Prosthecobacter sp.: one gene and its partner. The protein of the gene in region 1 binds, or shares a complex with, the protein of each later gene. Links are inferred from orthologs where the notes say so. Each region holds a gene or a part of one and is shown on either strand. Other genes may lie near its edges.

Region 1 (4,424 bases):
CGCGACCTTCGAGGTCGGTTCCATTTATGAGCTGCCATTCCCGGATGCGTCCTTCGATGTCGTCTTCGCGCATGCGGTCTTCGAGCACCTTTCCGTTCCTGACGCGGCGCTGGCGGAGGTGCGCCGGGTACTTGCTCCCGGCGGCCAAGTCGCCCTTCGCAGTCCGGACTGGGGCGGATTCATCGTCGCGCCGGACACGCCGGGCTTGCAGTCGGCCATCGGGCGTTACACCGAGCTTCAGATCGCCAACGGCGGTGATGTTCATGTGGGTCGCAAGTTTCCCGGCTTGCTGCGCTCCGCAGGTTTCACGTCGCTTGCTTTCTCGGCAACCTACGAGTGCTACCAGCCGCCGCCTGTCATCGGTGAGTATCTTGCGCTCCAACTGGCCGCAGCCGACGCCCGCGCCGAGGCCGCAGCTCTCCGTAATTGGAGCCGGCATCCCGATGCCATCTTTGCCCAGGCGTGGTGCGAGATCGTGGGCAGGGAACCGCGAACATCGCTGGAAAACTAGCATCCTTCCTCTCAGTCATTCAAACACTGCTCACCAAACACACATGAACCGTCTCCGCTTCTCCACCCTCGCCCATCGCGATCATGTCTTTTGCAGTCCATTGAGTTCAGCCAAGGCCGACCAGCTGGTCGAACTGCTCGATTTGCCCAAGTCGGGGCGGGTGCTGGATGTCGGTTGTGGCAAGGCTGACCTGTTGCTCCGTGTCATTGCACGATACGGGGTGGCCGGGGTCGGCGTGGATCCGAACGGCGAACTTGTGAGCGCAGCGCGTGCCAGCGTTGAATCCCGTGGTATCAGCGGGTTCGTGGAGTTGCACGAGGCTCGGGTGGCCGACGTGGCATTGGAACCTGAATCCTTCGATGTGGCACTGTGCATCGGCTCCACTCACGCTTACGGCAAGTTTGACCAGGCTCTCACTGCTCTGTCCCATCTGGTGCGTCCAGGTGGTCAGGTGCTCATTGCCGATGGTTATTGGAAGCGGGAACCGGCAGCGGAGTATCTCGCGTTCCTCGGCGCCGGTCTGACGGACTACTGCAACCATCGGGGCAACGAGTCCGCAGGCATCGCCGCCGGGTTGATGCCGCTTTACTCGTGCGTGAGCAATGACGATGAATGGGACCACTATGAGGGACTGTATTGCCTCTCGATGGAACGTTTCGTCCGCGACCATCCCCAAGACCCGGATGCGGTGCCATTCAGGGAACGCATTCGTGCCTGGCGTGATGCCTACCGGCGCTGGGGTCGTGATACGCTCGGCTTTGGCTACTATCTTTTTTGCAAGCCGTGATAATTCCAGATGATGCAATTCGCCAAGTATCAAGCGTTGGGAAATGACTGCCTGGTCGTCGAACGAGACGATTTCGTGGAGTTGCTATCGCCCACGGTTGTTCGCCGAATATGCGACCGCCATTTCGGGATCGGTTCGGACGGCATCCTGGTTCGTGAGCCGAGTTCTGATCCGACCGAGTTCCGTGTGCGAATCCTGAACCCGGATGGGAGCGAGGCCGAGAAAAGCGGAAACGGCCTGCGGATTTTCGCGCGATACCTGTGGGATCGGCGGCTCGTGAGCGACGCGCCGTTCACGGTCGTGACGCCGGGCGGTGAGGTCCTTTGCCGGGTCCATGAGCAAGGCCGCTCGGTGACCGTCGAGATGGGCCGGGTCTGCTTTCACAGCGGCGAAATTCCGGTGCCCGGCCCGCCGCGCGAGGTGATTCGCGAAACCATGGAGATCGCAGGACAGGCGTTGGAATTCACCGCCGCGACTATTGGCAATCCGCATTGCGTGATCCTTCGCCCGCAGGTCTCCAAGGCCGAAGCAACTTTGCTCGGCCCGCTCATTGAAACCGACAGCCGATTCCCGAATCGGACCAACGTGCAGTTCATGCAGGTGCTGGATCGGGCAAACATCCGGATCGAAATCTGGGAGCGCGGAGCCGGCTACACGCTGGCCTCCGGCAGCAGCAGTTGCGCGGCTGCGGCAGTCGCGAAAAAGATCGGCCTGTGTGATTCGACGATCACCGTCCACATGCCGGGCGGCTCGCTGGCGATTGAAGTGGACGACAATTTCCTTGTCCGCATGACCGGGCCGGTCGGGAAAGTGGCTGAAGGTAAATTGAGTGACGAAATCTTCCAAAGCACCCGCACCGCAGGTGCCTGAATCAAACCCCAGCATCACACGCCTATGCCATCCGCCGACGTTCGATACAGCGACACACGCGAGTTGCCGCTTGAAGGCGTCTTGGAGCTTTACCGCGCCAATGAATGGTCCTCAGCAAACAAGCCCGAGCTGTTGCACAAGGCGCTGCTGGCGTCGCACTCGCTGGTCACGGCTTGGGATGGCAGCAAGCTTGTCGGACTCGGCAACGCAATCTCGGACGGACATCTGGTCGTTTACTACCCGCACTTGCTCGTGCTTCCCGAATATCATGGGCGTGGCATCGGCACGCGACTGATGCAGATGCTCATGGCGCGCTACGCCGGGTTTCACCAGCACATGCTCGTCGCCGATGGCCGGGCGATTGAGTTTTACCGCAAGTGCGGTTTCGAGCGCGCGGGCAAGACCGAGCCGATGTGGATTTATGCGGGCCATGACCACGACCAAAAGATGCCGCCTACCATGCAGCAGTCGCTCGGACAAATCGCGCTCGTCGTGCGCGAATACGATGAAGCCATCGATTTCTACGTCGGAAAGCTCGGCTTCACTTTGGTGGAAGACACCTGCATTCCAGAGCAGGACAAACGTTGGGTCATCGTCGCTCCACCGGGATCAGCGGAAACTCGGTTGCTTCTCGCGCGAGCGACCAGCGAAGAACAGGCGTCACGGATCGGAAATCAAACCGGCGGCCGGGTGTTTCTGTTTCTCGTCACTGATGACTTCTGGCGTGACTTTCGCGATTACAAAGCCAAGGGCATCGTCTTTGTGCGTGAGCCAAAGGAGGGAAGCTACGGCACGGTAGCCGTGTTCGAGGATCTTTACGGAAACCTATGGGATCTACTTCAACCCAGAATCTGATGCCAATACACGCGGCAACTCGTTCAACCATGCGCTGCAGCAAACGGCGGCTGGCCGTCGCGGTTGCAATCGGCGCGTCTCGTGGCCGCCGTCGCTGAGCTTGGGTCGTTGGCAAAGAAATCTTATGTTCATTAGTCCATATGAGAAAGTCGGTGGCTTGGTCTGGGTTCCTCGCATGCTGAGAAAGATTCGGTTGCGCGCGAGCGGCCAGTTGCCAGATGACTACCTTCCTTACATGGGGCTGGGTTTCGATCGTCGGTGCGTGCGGTTTCTCGGCGTGACTTACGAGGCGCTGGTCGAGAGGGTCGCCACTGGCGGGACGGACGAAGAGATCCTCGAATGGTGCTTCGCCACAGGGAAGAGGCCGTCAGAGGTTGAGATTCACGTGTGGAACGAATATATGATCAAGCGAGGTTGGCGCGATACTGATTCGCCCTCGATCGACTTGCAGGAATACAAGGAGAAGTATGGGCTGGGCCATCGCTCCGATATCCGCACCTACTTTGATTTCTATGAGGTCGACGAAGAAAGAAAGCCATAAGAGCCTCAACCATGCGCTGCATACCATGAATAAAGCGCTAGGCAGAAAATGCTGACCGCAACGGCAATGACACCATGAACACAACCACATCTCTTCTCTTCGCTAATCTCCTGTTGGCCGTCCCATTTCAGGCTGCGGCGCAAAAGACCTTCACCACCGCGGACGGGGAGGCGGTGCAAGCCTGCTTGCGCGAGAGCTACGCGAAGGGAAACGCGGGCATGGTGGTCGGGTTGCTGGACAGCACGGGCACACGCGTGTTCGCTGCCGGGAAGCTGGACGATGGAACCGATGGAGAGGTGGATGGCGACACGGTCTTCGAGATTGGTTCGGTGACCAAGACGTTCACCTCGCTGGTGGCGATGGACATGGACCGGGGCGGCATGTGGAAGCTCGACGATCCGGTGGCGAAGTATTTGCCGAAGGACGTCAGGGTGCCGTCGTTCGAAGGGAAGCCCATCACGCTGCGGCACCTGGCCGCGCAGGATTCGGGACTGCCGTTCAACGTGGATAACCTTTCGAGCAAGGAACCAAGGGTGGGGTATAACGCCTACACGGTGGAAGATTTGTATGCCTTCCTGAAGTCCCACCAACTGACGAATGCGCCCGGCGCCAGGTTTGAGTATTCCAATGCCGGGATGAGTTTGCTGGGTCACGCGATGGAACGGGCGTCGGGCGAATCGTTCGAGTCACTGGTCCTCAGGCGAATCTGCCGTCCGCTGCACATGGACAGCACGCGCACCACGCTCACGCCAGAAATGAAAAGCCGCATGGCGACGGGACACGCGCCGAATGGCGAACGCGCGGCGAACCTCAACCTGCAAGTCATGGCCGGGGCGGGCGCGTTGAAATCCTCCGTCAAC
Region 2 (4,462 bases), on another replicon or contig:
CGGGGCGTGTTCATGCCGCTGGCGGTGTTGTGGTTGATTTTGCTGTCACTGTTCCTGCTCTGGCGCTGGCTGTCGCGGCTGGGAGCTGAATCAGCCACCGTGGATGCCTGGCTTGGGCGCATTCCGTTCATCGGCAGTGTGCGCAGGCATTGGGCGCTGGCCCGTTTCGCCCAGGTGTTTCATGCCTGCCTGCTCGCCTCGATGCGCATGACGGAATGCATGTTGCTCGCGGGAGGCGCTTCGCACAGCGGGATGTTACGGCGCGCCTCAGAGGATGCGGCGCAGCGCATTGCCGCCGGGGAAACCATCGCCGGTGCCATGGCGGATGTGCATGGTTTTCCCATGGTGTTTGTGCATGGCACCGCCACAGCGGAGGAGTCAGGCACGCTGGATCATGAGATGAACCGCTGGGCCGCCGCCGAAACCATCGAGGCGGGCGATGCCGTGCAACGTGCGGCGCAATGGCTGCCCAAAATCGCCTACGGCATCGTGGTCGTTTATGTGTCCTACCGCATCATCGCCATGATGGGCGGCTACTACGGCGGGATGATGAAGCAGATCGAGGGGCTTTGAGGGGCGCTTGGCACAAATAAATCGCGATCAGCAGGTGAAAGTGCTTTACGGCATGCTTCAAATGCGCTTTCTGTTCGACCGAACAGCTTTTATTCACTCCCCTACCACCCACGACCATGGCCAGATCCCCCTCCAAAGAATCCGCTGAACCCACCGCCGCCAAGACCGACAAACTCGCCGAAGCACGCGGTCGCAATCTGGATCTCGCCATCCAGCAGATTCAGAAAGACTACGGCGAAGGAGCCATCCTGCGCATGGGCGGCGAAGGCTTGAAGTCCGACATCAGCGTCATCCCCACCGGCAATCTCTTGATCGATCAGGCGCTCGGCACGGGTGGTTTTCCACGCGGACGCGTGGTGGAAGTTTACGGCCCGGAATCCTCCGGTAAAACGACCCTCACGCTCACCGTCATCGCCCAAGCGCAAAAAACTGGCGGCCTCGCCGCCTTCATCGACGTGGAGCACGCCCTTGACCCTGCTTATGCCCGCCGTCTTGGTGTCAAAATGGATGAATTGCTCGTCTCGCAGCCCAGTTCCGGCGAGGAAGCCCTGCGCATCTGCGAAACACTCGTGCGTTCCAATGCGCTCGATGTCATCGTCATCGACTCCGTGGCCGCGCTCGTCACCCGTCAGGAACTCGAAGGCGACATCGGCGACTCCACCGTCGGCGCCCAGGCACGTCTCATGAGCGCCGCGTTGCGCAAGCTCACCGCCATCATCGCCAAGGCACGCACCTGCTGCATCTTCACCAACCAGATTCGTGAAAAGATAGGCGTCATGTTCGGCAATCCTGAAACGACCCCTGGTGGCAAGGCGCTCAAGTTCTACGCCAGCGTGCGCGTGGACATCCGCCGCATCGGCGCCATCAAAACCACCGACGGTGTCGTCACCGGCAACCGCACCAAGGTCAAAATCGTCAAAAACAAGCTCGCACCTCCTTACACGGAGGCCGAATTCGACATCATGTACAACGAGGGCATCTCGAATGTCGGTTCCCTGCTTGATCTGGCAATGGACTTCGAGATTCTGCAAAAGCGCGGCTCCTGGATCAGCTACAAAGGCACCCAGCTCGCCCAAGGCCGTGATGCCGCCAAGGAAGTCCTCCGCAACGACGCCACCGTCTATGCCGAGATCGAAGCCGCCGTGAAAGCCAAGCAGGCCGAGAAAGGCGCTGCTGCGGAGAAGGGTTCGTCGAAAGCCGCGCCAGCCGCCGATGCTGACGAGTGAAGCCTTCTTGACCTGCGTGACTCCATGACCGTCTCCCGCTCGGCTCTCCACGTTTGACTTTCCGCGCCTCTTGCGCCTCCTTTCGCGGTCATTCCGCGATTCGTATGGCTAAACACGGCCAGCAACAGCAGGAAACCTCCGCGAACGAGAACCAGTCGTCCAGCGGAGGCAGGCAGACCATCGTCGAGCTTTGTGACATTTCAGCCTGCGGCCTCGTCTTCTGGTCACGCCAGCGTTTTGACATCGGTGCCGAGGTTCAGGTGCGCATCAAACGTTCCGCCCTGCCACCAGCCCTGCACGCCATGGCAGGGTTGGGACAGAAGTGGGTCATGCTGAAGGGGCTTGTCGTCGCCTGTCCTCCACTGCGCCGCACCGATGGCTCGACCGGCTTCGAAGTTTCGTTGCTCATGGAGCAAGCTCTTGGAGAATGCGTGCAGGCAGCGAAGTTCCGGTCAAAGATGCGCTGGTTCAAGCCATCGCTGCCGGGTTTACGGCGTTTCGGGTTGAATTGAGAGCGCTACACGAACTCAATGCCAAAAAAATCCAGCATCACCTGCCGATAGACGTGGCGTTTGAACTTCGGCACCCAGTCCATTTGAAACTCGGACGGTTTGATCCAGCGAAAGCTGGCAAACTCCTGGTGGGTGGCCGCGAGATTGAAGTCAGTGTCCTTTCCCAGGAAGCGGCACAAAAAGTATGTCTGTTCCTGTCCGCCGTAGATGCCGTATTTCAGCCGCCCCTTCGTGAACGCATAGCGATAACCCTCACGCTTCTGCACGATCTCCAGCAACTCACGTTTCACCCCGATCTCCTCAGCCAGTTCGCGAAACATCGCCTGCTCCGCGTTCTCGCCCTCGTCAATGCCACCCTGCGGGAACTGCCACGCGCCAGGAATGTTGATGCGCTCGGCCACAAAGATGTCGCCGTTCGCCCGCTGCAGGATGGCGGCGACGTTCGGGCGATAGACGATGGCTTCGGCGGGAATCATGGTTTGAAAATCATCACAGGCCGGAAGGATGCCTCATGGAATACCCCTTCGTGGGGCGTGAACGGCTGCTCCAGCGCGGACCGTCGCTGTCGGCGTCACTGTAACCTGTGTCGAGTCGTAATCCGGCCACCTCTAGAAACACATGTCCCTTGCGCGCATACACCGTGATCCATTTGCCCTTGCCACTGCGGCCGTAACTGCGAAAAGCCGATGAAACTGTCGGTTCGTCGAGTTCGCCCGCCGCATGCAGCACATACGACACCGTGCCGGAGCAATCATACGCGCTGTCTTCAAATTTGGCGTGGCCGCCGCCGCGACGATACGGTTTCGTGCAGATGCGGTTGCCCGCTGTGATCGCCCGCAGCACATCGGCCGGCGCATTGGCCGGCGGCACGGCCCGGCCGCCGATGATGACCGCGGTCTTGCCCGGCGCATATTTGTACTCCCAGCGATTACCGGCGCTGGAGCCACATTGGCAGAGCAGCACGCACAGCGGCAGTAGAAGAAGATTCAGGAAAAGTCGCATCATCGCCGCCATCGTATTACGCACTTGTGAAATGACAAGGCACGCAACACTGCCTTGCCTTGTTTTCAAAGCTCCGCCAGAATCGCCCGCCATGCTGAAAAAACTCGTCGCCCCTCTGGTTCTTGCCGCTGTCGTCTGCGTCGCCGCGTTCGCCGCCGCTCCCGCCAAGCGTAAAATTCTCTTCTTCACGAAATCCAGCGGCTTCGAGCACAGCGTCATCTCATGGAAGAACGGCCAGCCCAGCCATGCGGAAAAAGTGTTGCTGGAACTCGGCGCGAAAAACGGCTGGGACTTCGAGTTCTCCAAGGACGGCTCCAAGTTCAGCAAGGATTACCTGAACCAGTTTGACGCCGTGTTTTTCTACACCACAGGCGATCTTTGCAGCGAAGGCACCGACAAGCAGCCGCCGATGTCCCCCGAGGGCAAGCAGGCGCTGTTTGATTATGTCAAAGCGGGCAAAGGCTTCGTCGGCACCCACTCCGCCAGCGACACCTTCCACACCGACAACGAGTCCAAAAAAGGCCCTGAGCGTTATTTGAACCACGGTGACAAGGCTGATCCCTATGTGCGCTTCATCGGCGGCGAGTTCATCAAGCATGGCGCTCAGCAGGTCGCCAAAAACACCGTCACCAACCCCAAATTCCCCGGCTTTGAGAATGTCGGAGCCGAATACGGCTTTCAGGAAGAGTGGTACTCGCTCAAAGACTTCACGCCTGACATCCATGTGCTCAGCGTGATCGACTCCCCAGCCATGACCGGCAAAGAATACGAACGCCCCGCCTTTCCGAGCACATGGGCACGCAAAGAGGGCGATGGCCGCGTATGGTACACCGCCATGGGCCATCGCGAGGACGTTTGGACCAATCCCACCTTCCAAAACATCCTCGTCGGCGGCGTGAAATGGGCGCTGGGCGACGTTCAAGCCGACATCTATCCCAACCTCAAAGAAACCGCCCCCGGAGCGCTCACCAACCCGCCCTACGTCGAGCCTCCACCGCCAAAGCCTGCGAAGAAGTAAGTAGTCCAGTTGCGCCGCAACTGGTCCCTCCTCAGTTAGCCCTTTTCTTTTTAGAGTCCAATTCTGCCCCAGTTGCAGCGCAACTGGGCTACTTTCCAAGCCATGTCAAAGCCACCACCAACTCTCATTGA

The links. Proteins that work in one complex are often made in the same cells at the same time.
Region 2: the proteins of dapF (region 1) and U1A53_RS22790 are in contact, whole or in part, in a solved structure (PDB 5YGU), measured with the Escherichia coli proteins. The link is inferred for Prosthecobacter sp. from one-to-one orthologs.

What each region holds. Positions count from the first base shown.
Region 1 is NZ_JAXMIH010000014.1:220,580-225,003, reverse strand. The notes cover bases 469-3,239. They hold dapF (diaminopimelate epimerase), read left to right. Parts: upstream 469-1,310; coding sequence 1,311-2,168; downstream 2,169-3,239. Other genes in these bases: U1A53_RS16715 (DUF5069 domain-containing protein), read left to right, coding at 3,148-3,239; U1A53_RS27095 (VOC family protein), read left to right, coding at 2,628-3,023; U1A53_RS16730 (class I SAM-dependent methyltransferase), read left to right, coding at 555-1,298; U1A53_RS16735 (methyltransferase domain-containing protein), read left to right, coding at 469-511. Outside these bases: more of U1A53_RS16735, read left to right, coding at 1-468; more of U1A53_RS16715, read left to right, coding at 3,240-3,564; U1A53_RS16710 (serine hydrolase), read left to right, coding at 3,639-4,424. UniProt on the Escherichia coli protein: Involved in the succinylase branch of the L-lysine biosynthesis and in the biosynthesis of the pentapeptide incorporated in the peptidoglycan moiety. Catalyzes the stereoinversion of LL-2,6-diaminopimelate (L,L-DAP) to meso-diaminopimelate (meso-DAP).
Region 2 is NZ_JAXMIH010000023.1:527,800-532,261, reverse strand. What follows is about bases 1,053-3,861. They hold U1A53_RS22790 (RNA pyrophosphohydrolase), read right to left. Parts: upstream 2,788-3,861; coding sequence 2,317-2,787; downstream 1,053-2,316. Other genes in these bases: U1A53_RS22780 (ThuA domain-containing protein), read left to right, coding at 3,405-3,861; U1A53_RS22785 (peptidoglycan endopeptidase), read right to left, coding at 2,801-3,316; U1A53_RS22795 (hypothetical protein), read left to right, coding at 1,904-2,311; recA (recombinase RecA), read left to right, coding at 1,053-1,799. Also shown: U1A53_RS22805 (type II secretion system F family protein), read left to right, coding at 1-573; more of recA, read left to right, coding at 690-1,052; more of U1A53_RS22780, read left to right, coding at 3,862-4,331. UniProt on the Escherichia coli protein: Master regulator of 5'-end-dependent mRNA decay.